DNA from 3 places in the Streptomyces sp. URMC 123 genome. Region 2 is predicted to be linked to each of the others. Evidence: riboswitches for the same ligand, from Rfam matches in the RefSeq annotation. Region 2 holds a riboswitch; each other region holds the start of a gene.
The links. A riboswitch is a leader RNA that binds a small molecule or an ion and turns the genes downstream of it on or off. The one in region 2 is predicted to bind cobalamin.

Region 1: it holds a riboswitch for cobalamin, as region 2 does, so the genes downstream of both, ACSNOD_RS00135 (ribonucleoside-diphosphate reductase subunit alpha) here and ACSNOD_RS02900 (cobalamin biosynthesis protein) in region 2, are expected to answer to the same signal.
Region 3: it holds a riboswitch for cobalamin, as region 2 does, so the genes downstream of both, ACSNOD_RS19665 (energy-coupling factor ABC transporter permease) here and ACSNOD_RS02900 (cobalamin biosynthesis protein) in region 2, are expected to answer to the same signal.

Annotation. Positions count from the first base shown of each region.
Region 1 is NZ_JBPQTV010000001.1:27,463-30,727, reverse strand. It holds gene ACSNOD_RS00135 (ribonucleoside-diphosphate reductase subunit alpha) at 1-2,013, opposite strand, end outside; cobalamin riboswitch at 2,170-2,291, opposite strand; gene ACSNOD_RS00130 (YbdD/YjiX family protein) at 2,444-2,641, opposite strand; gene ACSNOD_RS00125 (carbon starvation CstA family protein) at 2,734-3,265, opposite strand, start outside.
Region 2 is NZ_JBPQTV010000010.1:18,148-21,412, reverse strand. It holds gene ACSNOD_RS02910 (anion permease) at 1-813, shown strand, start outside; gene ACSNOD_RS02905 (hypothetical protein) at 857-1,141, shown strand; cobalamin riboswitch at 1,325-1,449, shown strand; gene ACSNOD_RS02900 (cobalamin biosynthesis protein) at 1,575-2,537, shown strand; gene ACSNOD_RS02895 (cobyric acid synthase) at 2,534-3,265, shown strand, end outside.
Region 3 is NZ_JBPQTV010000172.1:2,911-6,175, reverse strand. It holds gene ACSNOD_RS19680 (hypothetical protein) at 1-197, opposite strand, end outside; gene ACSNOD_RS19675 (DUF4232 domain-containing protein) at 196-615, shown strand; gene ACSNOD_RS19670 (phenylalanine 4-monooxygenase) at 700-1,587, shown strand; cobalamin riboswitch at 1,782-1,981, shown strand; gene ACSNOD_RS19665 (energy-coupling factor ABC transporter permease) at 2,011-2,829, shown strand; gene ACSNOD_RS19660 (energy-coupling factor ABC transporter substrate-binding protein) at 2,826-3,265, shown strand, end outside.

The DNA.
Region 1 (3,265 bases), on a different contig from region 2:
CACGCCCAGCTTCTTCAGGTCGTTCACCAGGTACGAGTTGACCTGGAGGAACTCACCACTGAGCGTCTCGCGCTTGAACAGGTTCGACACCTGCGGCTCGATGCACTCGTAGACACCCGCGATGGAGGCGATGGTCGCCGTCGGGGCGATCGCCAGCAGCAGGGAGTTGCGCATCCCGGTGGCGGCGATACGGGCACGCAGCGCCGTCCAGCGGTCCGTCCAGCGCTGCTCCACGCCGTAGTGGTCGGGGTGGAGCACACCGCGCGCGGCGCGGGTGGCGGACCAGGCCGGGTGGGGCCCGTGGCGCTCGGCGAGGTCGCAGGAGGCCTCGTACGCCGCGAGCATGATCCGCTCGGCGATGAGGGTGGAGAGCCGGGCGGCCTCGGGCGAGTCGAACGGCAGCCGGAGCTGGAAGAAGACGTCCTGGAGGCCCATCGCGCCCAGGCCGACGGGGCGCCACTTGGCGTTGGACCGCGCGGCCTGCTCGGTCGGGTAGAAGTTGATGTCCACGACGCGGTCGAGGAAGGTGACGGCGGTCCGCACGGTGGCGTCCAGCCGCTCCCAGTCGATGGCCTCGTCCAGCGAGTGCTCCCCGGGCCGCACATGGGCACCCAGGTTGACCGAGCCGAGGTTGCAGACGGCCGTCTCGCCGTCGTTGGTGACCTCCAGGATCTCGGTGCAGAGGTTCGAGGAGTGGACCACGTTGCCGGGCTCGGCGGTCTGGTTCGCCGTACGGTTCGCGGCGTCCTTGAACGTCATCCAGCCGTTGCCGGTCTGCGCGAGGGTGCGCATCATGCGGGCGTACAGCTGGCGCGCCGGGATCGTCCTGCGGGCCAGGCCCTGCGCCTCGGCCTCGCGGTAGGCGGCGTCGAACTCCGCGCCCCACAGGTCGACCAGGTGCGGCACATCGGCGGGCGAGAACAGCGACCAGTCGGTGTCGGCGTCGACCCGGCGCATGAACTCGTCCGGAATCCAGTGGGCGAGGTTCAGGTTGTGGGTGCGCCGCGCCTCCTCACCGGTGTTGTCGCGCAGCTCCAGGAACTCCTCGATGTCGGCGTGCCAGGTCTCCAGGTAGACACAGGCGGCGCCCTTGCGGCGGCCGCCCTGGTTGACCGCGGCGACCGAGGAGTCGAGGGTGCGCAGGAAGGGGACGATGCCGTTCGAGTGACCGTTGGTGCCGCGGATGAGCGAGCCGCGGGAGCGGATGCGGGTGTACGGCAGGCCGATGCCGCCGGCGTGCTTGGAGAGCCGGGCGACCTGGTGGTAGCGGTCGTAGATCGAGTCCAGCTCGTCCAGCGGCGAGTCCAGCAGATAGCAGGAGGACATCTGCGGGTGACGGGTGCCGGAGTTGAAGAGGGTGGGGGAGGAGGGCAGGTAGTCCAGCCGGCTCATCAGCCCGTAGAGCGCGGCCACCTCGTCCACGGCGCGGTCGCTGTCGTCCTCGGCCAGGCCGGCGGCGACGCGCAGCATGAAGTGCTGCGGGGTCTCGATGACCTGCCGGGTGATGGGGTGGCGCAGCAGATAGCGGCTGTGCAGGGTGCGCAGGCCGAAGTAGCCGAAGCGGTCGTCGGCGCCGCCCGCCAGCGCCTCGTCCACCAGGGCGTCGAGCCGCCGGGCGTGCTGCCGCACGAACGCGGCCGTGCCGTCGGCGATCAGGCCCTCGCGGTGGCCGACGGCCACCGAGGCGGAGAAGGACACCGCGCCCTGGCCGGCGGCCTCGTCGGCGATGGCGCGGGAGAGCAGCCGGGCGGCGAGCCGGGAGTACTCCGGGTCCTCGGAGATCAGACCGGCCGCGGCCTCGGTGGCGAGCGACCGCAGCTCCGCCTCGTCGGAGCCGGCGTGCCGGCCCCGCAGCGCGGCCGCGGCGACCCGCCCGGGGTCCGTCGAGGGCAGATCGGCGGTGAGGTCGGTCAGGGTGCGCAGCAGCGCGGTCCCGGGACCGTCGGCGCTCCGGTCGGACGCGTGCTGTGCCGCGGACGCGTCTGAAACAGGATCGGCGGGCGCGATGGTCACGTGGTGCTCTCCCTCGCTCGGCTGGGGGCCGCGTGGGGGTGCGGGGAGCGCTGACGGCACAGGGCACGGCGTTCCTGGGGAACGGGCGCGTTCTCGCCACACAGCGTCCACCGGCCCAACCCGCGAGGCCCGGACGTCACGACGCCCGGTCGGTCGATCCGGGCGTGACTGTCGGCAGGTCCTCGGACTTGGGTGCGCAAAACATGCACTTCCACACCGTTGCGGGACAGTTCCGGATTCCCACCGGATTCCCCTGCGGCGACAGCGAGCACGAGCATACATCTTGTGTCGTGGGTCAGGTGCGGCACCAGATGTTGTGTCGTGGGCTGCGTGCTCGGCCGGGCGTGCGGTTTGCAACGGGGAAGGGGCGCCGCCCCTTCAGAGAGGGAGCGGCGGCCCGGGTGCGAACGGTCGACCGTGTCTTTTTCGGTCAGCAGCAGCGGAAGCCCTCGCGTGGATCGGCCTCCCGGGCGTCCATCCGGCGGCGCTCGAACTCGCGCCGACCGAGGACGTCCGCGCGTGGGTCTCGGGCGCGCGCGTGGGCGACATAACGGTCGTACGCGGCCTCGCCGGACGCCTCGCGCCAGAACCAGCGGAACCGGGCGGCGGCCCTCCGGATCGACGACAGTACGGTGCGAGGGCCGGCGGCCTTCCGGATCGACGACAGTACGGTGCGAGGGCCCGGAACCCTCCCGCCCGACGGCAGTACGGTGTCCCCGCTCATGGCGTGTGCCCCGTACGGGTGCCGGTGCCGCCCTCGCTCCCCGCGCCCGCCGCGGCCAGTTCGGCCTTCTCCTCCCGGGTCGGGAAGAGCGCGGCCGGGGCGACGAGCGTGGACTTTACGTACGGCGTCTCCTTGAGCGGCGCCGCGGCGGGGTTCCGGACGGCCTTGACGCACATGCGCGCGGCGTCCGCGATCACCACCAGGATCAGGAGCGCGAAGAGGGCGGAGAGAACCCCGTCCACCGTGGAGTTGGTCACCACGGTGTGCATGTCGTCCAGGTTCTTGGCGGGCGGCAGCACCTTGCCCGCCTCGATGCCGTCCTGGTACTTGTCCCGCTGGGCGAAGAAGCCGACGCGCGGGTCGTCGGAGAAGACCTTCTGCCAGCTCGCGGTGAGGGTGACCGCCGCGTCCCAGACCAGCGGGATGCCCGTCACCCACGCCCACTTGAGGCGCCCCGACTTCACCAGCAGGGTGGTGCAGACGGCGAGCGCCACCGCGGCGAGCAGCTGGTTGGCGATGCCGAAGAGC
Region 2 (3,265 bases):
GTCGCGGGACTGGCCGCCACGGCCGCCACACGGCTCACCTACCGCCTGGCTCGCGGCCGCGACCCCCAGGACACCGCCAAGGGCTACCGGGCCGGCCAGATCGCCTCGGCGGCCCTGGTCTCCCTCGCCCACGGCACCAACGACGCGCAGAAGACCATGGGCGTGATCACCCTCGCGCTGGTCACCGGCGGCGTGCTCGTCCCGAACTCCGACCCGCCGATGTGGGTCATCGTCTCGGCCGGTGTGGCGATCGCCCTGGGCACCTACCTGGGCGGCTGGCGGATCATCCGCACCCTCGGCAAGGGGCTCACCGACATCCAGCCGCCGCAGGGCTTCGCCGCCCAGACCGGCGCCGCGACGGTCATCCTCGCCTCCTCGCACCTCGGCTTCGCGCTCTCCACCACGCAGGTCTGCTCCGGCTCGGTGATGGGCGCCGGCCTCGGCCGCAAGGGCGGCGTGGTCCGCTGGTCCACCGCCACCCGGATGATCATCGCCTGGGGCCTGACGCTGCCGGCCGCAGGACTGGTCGCGGGCGGCGCGGCGCTCCTCGCCCAGCAGGGTGACTGGGGTGTCACCACCGTCGCCGTCCTGGCCGTCATCGCCTGCGGTGCCATCTGGGCGGCCTCGCGCCGCAAGCCGGTCGACCACACCAACGTCAACGAGCTCGACGCCGAGCCCGACGGCGTGGTGACCGCGGCGATCAAGACCGTCGCCCCGCCGCCGGCCGGCGTGCTGACCGCCCCCGAGCCGGTGGGCGTCCTCCCCCACCAGACGACGGCCCCGGCCCCTGCGGCCGAGCGGGTCACGGCCTGACGGCCGCCCCCGGCACGACACGAGAAGCCAAGGAAGCAACCACATGAGCATCGACTGGGCAGCACTCGGCCAGGTCTTCGGCGTCAGCCTCATCGTGACCGTCGGCGTCGTCGGATTCTTCACCCTCGGAATCGTCGGCACCTCGCGCAAGACGCGGCCCGCCGGGCCGCAGGACTCCGCGCAGGCCTCGGCCCGGATGCATGTGCAGCCCGACGGCACGGTGGCGGTGTCCACCAGCCCGACCGCTGCGGCGCGCGCCGGCGCGTACGCCTGCTTCGCGCTGTGCGCGGCGGCCGTGGCCTACGGCATCTTTCTGATCGTCTCCTGACAGCGATCCCCTCTCACAGCCTCCGCCCCGCCGGATGGCGAAGCGCCGACCAGGACTTCGCCATCCGGCGGGGCGCGTTGTCGTCGTCGGGAAGGCCCGCGCGCCCTCCCCGCCCCAGGTCAAGGCAAGTTGACGGGCCTTCGCGGCCCATGGTGGACTGCCGGGGCCAAACGGCGGCAGGAGAGGAAGCCGGTGCGAATCCGGCGCGGTCCCGCCACTGTCACCGGGGAGCGATCCCCCACCGGAGCCACGGCCCGTACTGCGGGCTGGAAGGCCGGGGGAGATGCCGATCCGGGAGCCAGGAGACTCTCACCGCCGGTCACGTCGATCCAGGGCGCGGACCCTGAGTGAGGACACACCACCATGCCCGGCTGCCGTCGAACGCCCACCCCGATATCCCCGTTCCACCGAGGCACGACGGCGGTCTGACCGGATGCGTGCCGACCTCGCCACCTTCGCCGGCGGCGCGGCCCTCGGATTCATCGGTGACCTCCTCGTGGGTGACCCACGCCGCGGGCATCCCGTCGCCGCCTTCGGGCGGGCCGCGGGAGCCGTCGAGGGCTTGCTCTGGCGCGACCACCGCGCTGTCGGAGCCCTGCACACCGTTCTGTGCGCGGGCGGAGCCGCGGTTGCCGCGGGAGCGCTCTCGCGCGCCGTACGGCGCTCACCCGCCGCGTCGACCGTACTGACCGCCGCCGCCACCTGGGCCGTCCTCGGCGGGACGTCGCTGCGCCGTGAGGCCCGTGCCATCGGCGGGGCCCTGGCCGCGGGCGACATCGAGGTGGCGCGGGAGAGACTGCCGCACCTGTGCGGCCGCGACCCGCAGGCCCTCGACGGGCAGCAGATCGCCCGTGCCGTGGTCGAATCCGTGGCCGAGAACACCTCGGACGCCGTCGTGGGCGCCCTGGTGTGGGGCGCGGCGGCGGGCGTTCCCGGCCTGGTCGGCTTCCGCGCGGTCAACACGCTCGACGCCATGGTCGGCCACAAGTCCCCGCGGTACCGGCGCTTCGGCTGGGCCTCCGCCCGGCTTGACGACGCCGTGGGGTTCCCGGGGGCGCGGCTGACCGCCGTACTGACGGCCGTCGCCGGGCCGGACCCACGGGGCGCCTGGCGCGTGCTGCGCCGTGACGCGCGCAAGCACCCCAGTCCCAACGCGGGCCCCGTGGAAGCCGCCTTCGCGGGCGCGCTGGGCGTTCGGCTGGGCGGCACCCTCGCATACGCAGGGCGCGTGGAGCACCGCCCCGTACTGGGCGAGGGCAACCGTCCTGTGACCGTGGACGACATCGAGCGCGCCGTGCGGCTGGCGCGGCGGGTGAACGTACTGGCCCTCGGCGTGTGCGTCGGTGGCCGGCTGGCGTGGGGAGCGCTGCGGCGCGCGGGAAAGGGGCGGGCGTGAACGGCGGCAAAGGGCTGTTGATCGCCGGGACGACATCGGACGCCGGCAAGAGCGTCGTCACGGCGGGGATCTGCCGCTGGCTGACGCGCCGGGGTGTGAAGGTCGCCCCGTTCAAGGCACAGAACATGTCACTGAACTCGTTCGTGACGCGCGAGGGCGCGGAGATCGGGCGAGCGCAGGCCATGCAGGCGGCGGCGGCCCGGGTCGAACCCTCGGCGCTGATGAACCCCGTACTGCTCAAGCCGGGCAGCGACCGCAGCAGTCAGGTCGTGCTGCTGGGCAAGCCGGTCGGAGAACTGAGCGCGCGGGGTTACCACGCGGGGCGCCAGGAGCAGTTGCTGGGCACCGTACTGGAGTGTCTGGAGGAGCTGCGGAGCACGTACGACGCGGTGATCTGCGAGGGCGCGGGAAGCCCTGCCGAGATCAACCTCCGGCGCACCGACATCGTCAACATGGGCATCGCGCGGGCGGCCCGGCTGCCCGTACTGGTGGTCGGTGACATCGACCGGGGCGGCGTCTTCGCGTCCTTCTTCGGCACGACGGCCCTGCTCAGCCGCGAGGACCAGCCATTGGTGGCCGGATATCTGGTCAACAAGTTCCGCGGCGACGTCACCCTGCTGGAGCCCGGCCTCGACATGCTGTACGACCTCACGGGCCGGCGGACCTTCGGCGTCCTGCCGTACCAGCACGGCCTGGGCATCGACGAGGAGGACGGTCTGCGCGTATCG
Region 3 (3,265 bases), on a different contig from region 2:
GTGCTGCTGACCGCGTGCACCGACAGCCCTCCCGCGGCCGCCCCCGCCTCGTCGCCCTCGGGTGCCCCGGGGGCGTCCGCCGCCCCGGCCGGCTCCCCCGCCCCGTCCGCGGCGGGGTCCCCGCAGGGCTCGCCGCCGGCGTCCGGGCCGGGGACGCCCGGGGAGTCGCCGACCCCGGCCTCGGGCGTCGTGATCATGGCGGGGTCGTCCGATGCCGCCATGGGGCTGCGGGTGATGAACCTGGAGCTGGTCAATCGCGGCACCACCCCGTACACCGTGAAGGGCTACCCCCCGCTGCGCGTCCTCGACGACGCCCGCAAGCCGCTCGACGTCAAGGTCGGCAAGGGGTCGTTCGGCATTTCCGTCCTCCCCTCCTTCGACGCCGCCCCGCAGCAGGTGACCCTGCAGCCCGGCGAGAAGGCGGTGGCGGGGATCGTCTGGCGGAACACGGTGACGGGCTACGGCGCGCCCGTGAACGGCAAGCACCTGAGCGTCGCGCCCGCCGACGGGCAGGGCTGGCAGACGGTGACCCCGGACGCTCCCGTGGACATCGGCACCACGGGCAAGCTGGGCGTCAGCCCCTGGGCCAAGCCCTCGGACCGGCCCGCTTCCTGAGCCGGCCCGCTTCCTGAGCCGGGTCGCGTCGAGCGCCCCGTACGTCACCCGCTGCCCCTGCGGGAGCCCCGCCCCTGTGCTGTCATGGGAAGGGTGTGGACGCGTACCCCGGTGGCGCCCGATGGCCGGCTCGGTCCGGCCGCGCAGCATCCCGGCCAGCGTGACATCCGCTATCTGGAGCGGCGGAACGCGCTGGCGCGGCTGGCGCACGGCCACCGCGTGGGCGAGCCGTCCCCGTACGTGGAGTACACCGAGGCCGAGCACGCGACCTGGCGCACGGTCCACGCCGCGCTGGCCGTCGCGCACCCGGCGTACGCCTGCCGGGCCGTGCTGGAGGCGCGGGAGGGCGCGCCCGTGCCCGCGGACCACGTACCGCAGCACGGCGAGGTCGGTGCCCGGCTGCGCGCCCTGACCGGCTTCGACTTCACCCTCGCCGGCGGGGTCGTGGAGAACAAGCGCTTCCTCGGATCGATGGAGCGCGGCTACTTCCACGCCGTACAGTTCGTCCGCCATCCCGCGATGCCGCTCTACACCCCCGAGCCGGATGTCCTCCACGACGTTTTCGGCCATGGCATCCATCTGTCGGACCCCCGCTTCGCCGACCTCTACCGCACGGTCGGCCGGGCGGCCATGCGGGTGCGGACCGCCGAGGCGCTGGAGCTGATCAGCCATCTGTACTGGTTCACGCTCGAGTACGGCGTCATGGTCGAGAACGGGGAGGTCAAGGCGTACGGCGCGGCGCTGCTGTCCTCGTACGGCGAGCTGGCCCAGATGGCGCGGAACCAGGTGTACGAACTCGACGTTCCCCGGATGGCGGCGACCCGGTACCAGATCTCCGGCTATCAGCCGGTCCTGTTCGCCGCCCGCTCCCTGGAGCATCTGACGGACTTTCTCGGCGCGTTCCTCGACGCGTTCGACGACGACACGCCGGCCCGGCTGGGGCTGCCGGCGGTTCGGGTGGGCGAGCCCTGAACCGCCCGCCGGGGCGCGGCGCGCCCGCGCGGGGCCCGGCGCGCGGGGGCCGGCGCCACGCGCCGGGGGCGGGCGCGCGTACGCCCGAGCCGTCCCCCCACGAGCCCCGCGTGGGTGCGTCGCAGCAGGGTACGCGGCAGTTGTGCGCCGGGGCTCACACCCGCGCGCGGGTTGTCCTACCTTGCCCCTGACCACTAATGTCACACCGCCTTGGTGAACGGGAAACCGGTGTGATGCCGGTGCGGCCCTCGCCACTGTGATCGGGAAGTTCGACTCCACCCCCACCCAGGGGAGCCACTGGTCGGGCACGGGAAACCGCGCCACGGCTGGGAAGGCGGAGAACCGGGCGGCATGACCCGTCAGCCAGGAGACCGGCCAGGGCGCGTTGTCCATCCACGAGGTGCTGGAGAGGTCTTCCCACCCATGCATATAGCCGAGGGGTATCTGCCCCCACTGCACGCGGTCGCCTGGGGCGCCGCGTCAGCCCCGTTCGTAGTCCACGGCGTCCGGGCCCTCACCCGTGAGGTCAAGGCCCACCCCGAGAGCACCCTGCTGCTCGGAGCCTCCGGCGCTTTCACGTTCGTCCTCTCCGCCCTGAAGATCCCGTCGGTGACGGGCAGCTGTTCCCATCCGACCGGTACGGGTCTGGGCGCGATGCTGTTCAGGCCGCCCATCATGGCCGTGCTGGGCACCATCACCCTGCTGTTCCAGGCCCTGTTGCTGGCGCACGGCGGGCTCACCACCCTGGGCGCGAACGTCTTCTCCATGGCGATCGTGGGCCCCTGGGCCGGTTACGCCGTCTACCGGCTGTTGCGCCGTGTCGACGCGCCGCTGATGGTCGGCGTGTTCGGTGGCGCGTTCGTGGCGGACCTGGTCACCTACTGCGTCACCAGCGTCCAGCTCGCGCTCGCGTTCCCCGACCCGAGCAGCGGCTTCCTCGGCGCGCTCGCCAAGTTCGGCGGCATCTTCGCCGTGACCCAGATCCCGCTGGCGATCAGCGAGGGTCTGCTGACGGTGCTGGTGGTGCGGCTGCTGATCCAGTCCAGCAAGGGCGAACTGACCCGGCTCGGGCTCTTCGCGCGGCGCGGCCGGGCCGGCGGCTCGGGCAGCGCCGACGCGGGCGACACCGACGCGGGCAACGGCGACGCGGACGGCAGCAGCAAGGGCGGCACCAGCGCGGGCGGCACCGACGCGGGTGACGCGGGCGACGCCGGTGACACGAAGGAGGCCGTGGTCCGATGAGCCGCAACGCGAAGATCAACATCCTGCTGCTGGCGATCGTGGCGGCCCTGGCGGTGCTTCCGCTGGCCCTCGGCATGGGGGACCACAAGGAGGAGCCGTTCGCCGGTGCGGACGCGCAGGCGGAGGCCGCCATCACGGAGCTGAAGCCGGACTACGAGCCGTGGTTCTCGCCGCTGTACGAGCCGCCGTCCGGTGAGGTGGAGTCGGCGCTGTTCGCCCTGCAGGCCGCCATCGGCGCGGGGGTACTGGCGTACTACTTCGGGCTGCGCAAGGGCCGTCGGCAGGGCGAGGCCCAGGCGGTGGCCCGGTCGGTGGCGGCCCCGACTGCTGCGGCGGCCTCGGCGGCCTCACCCGCACCGGCTTCCGGGACTGCGGGGGCTTCCGGGGCTTCCGGGAGGGCTGCCGAGCCGGAGGCCCGGGAGTCGGGCGCCGAGCC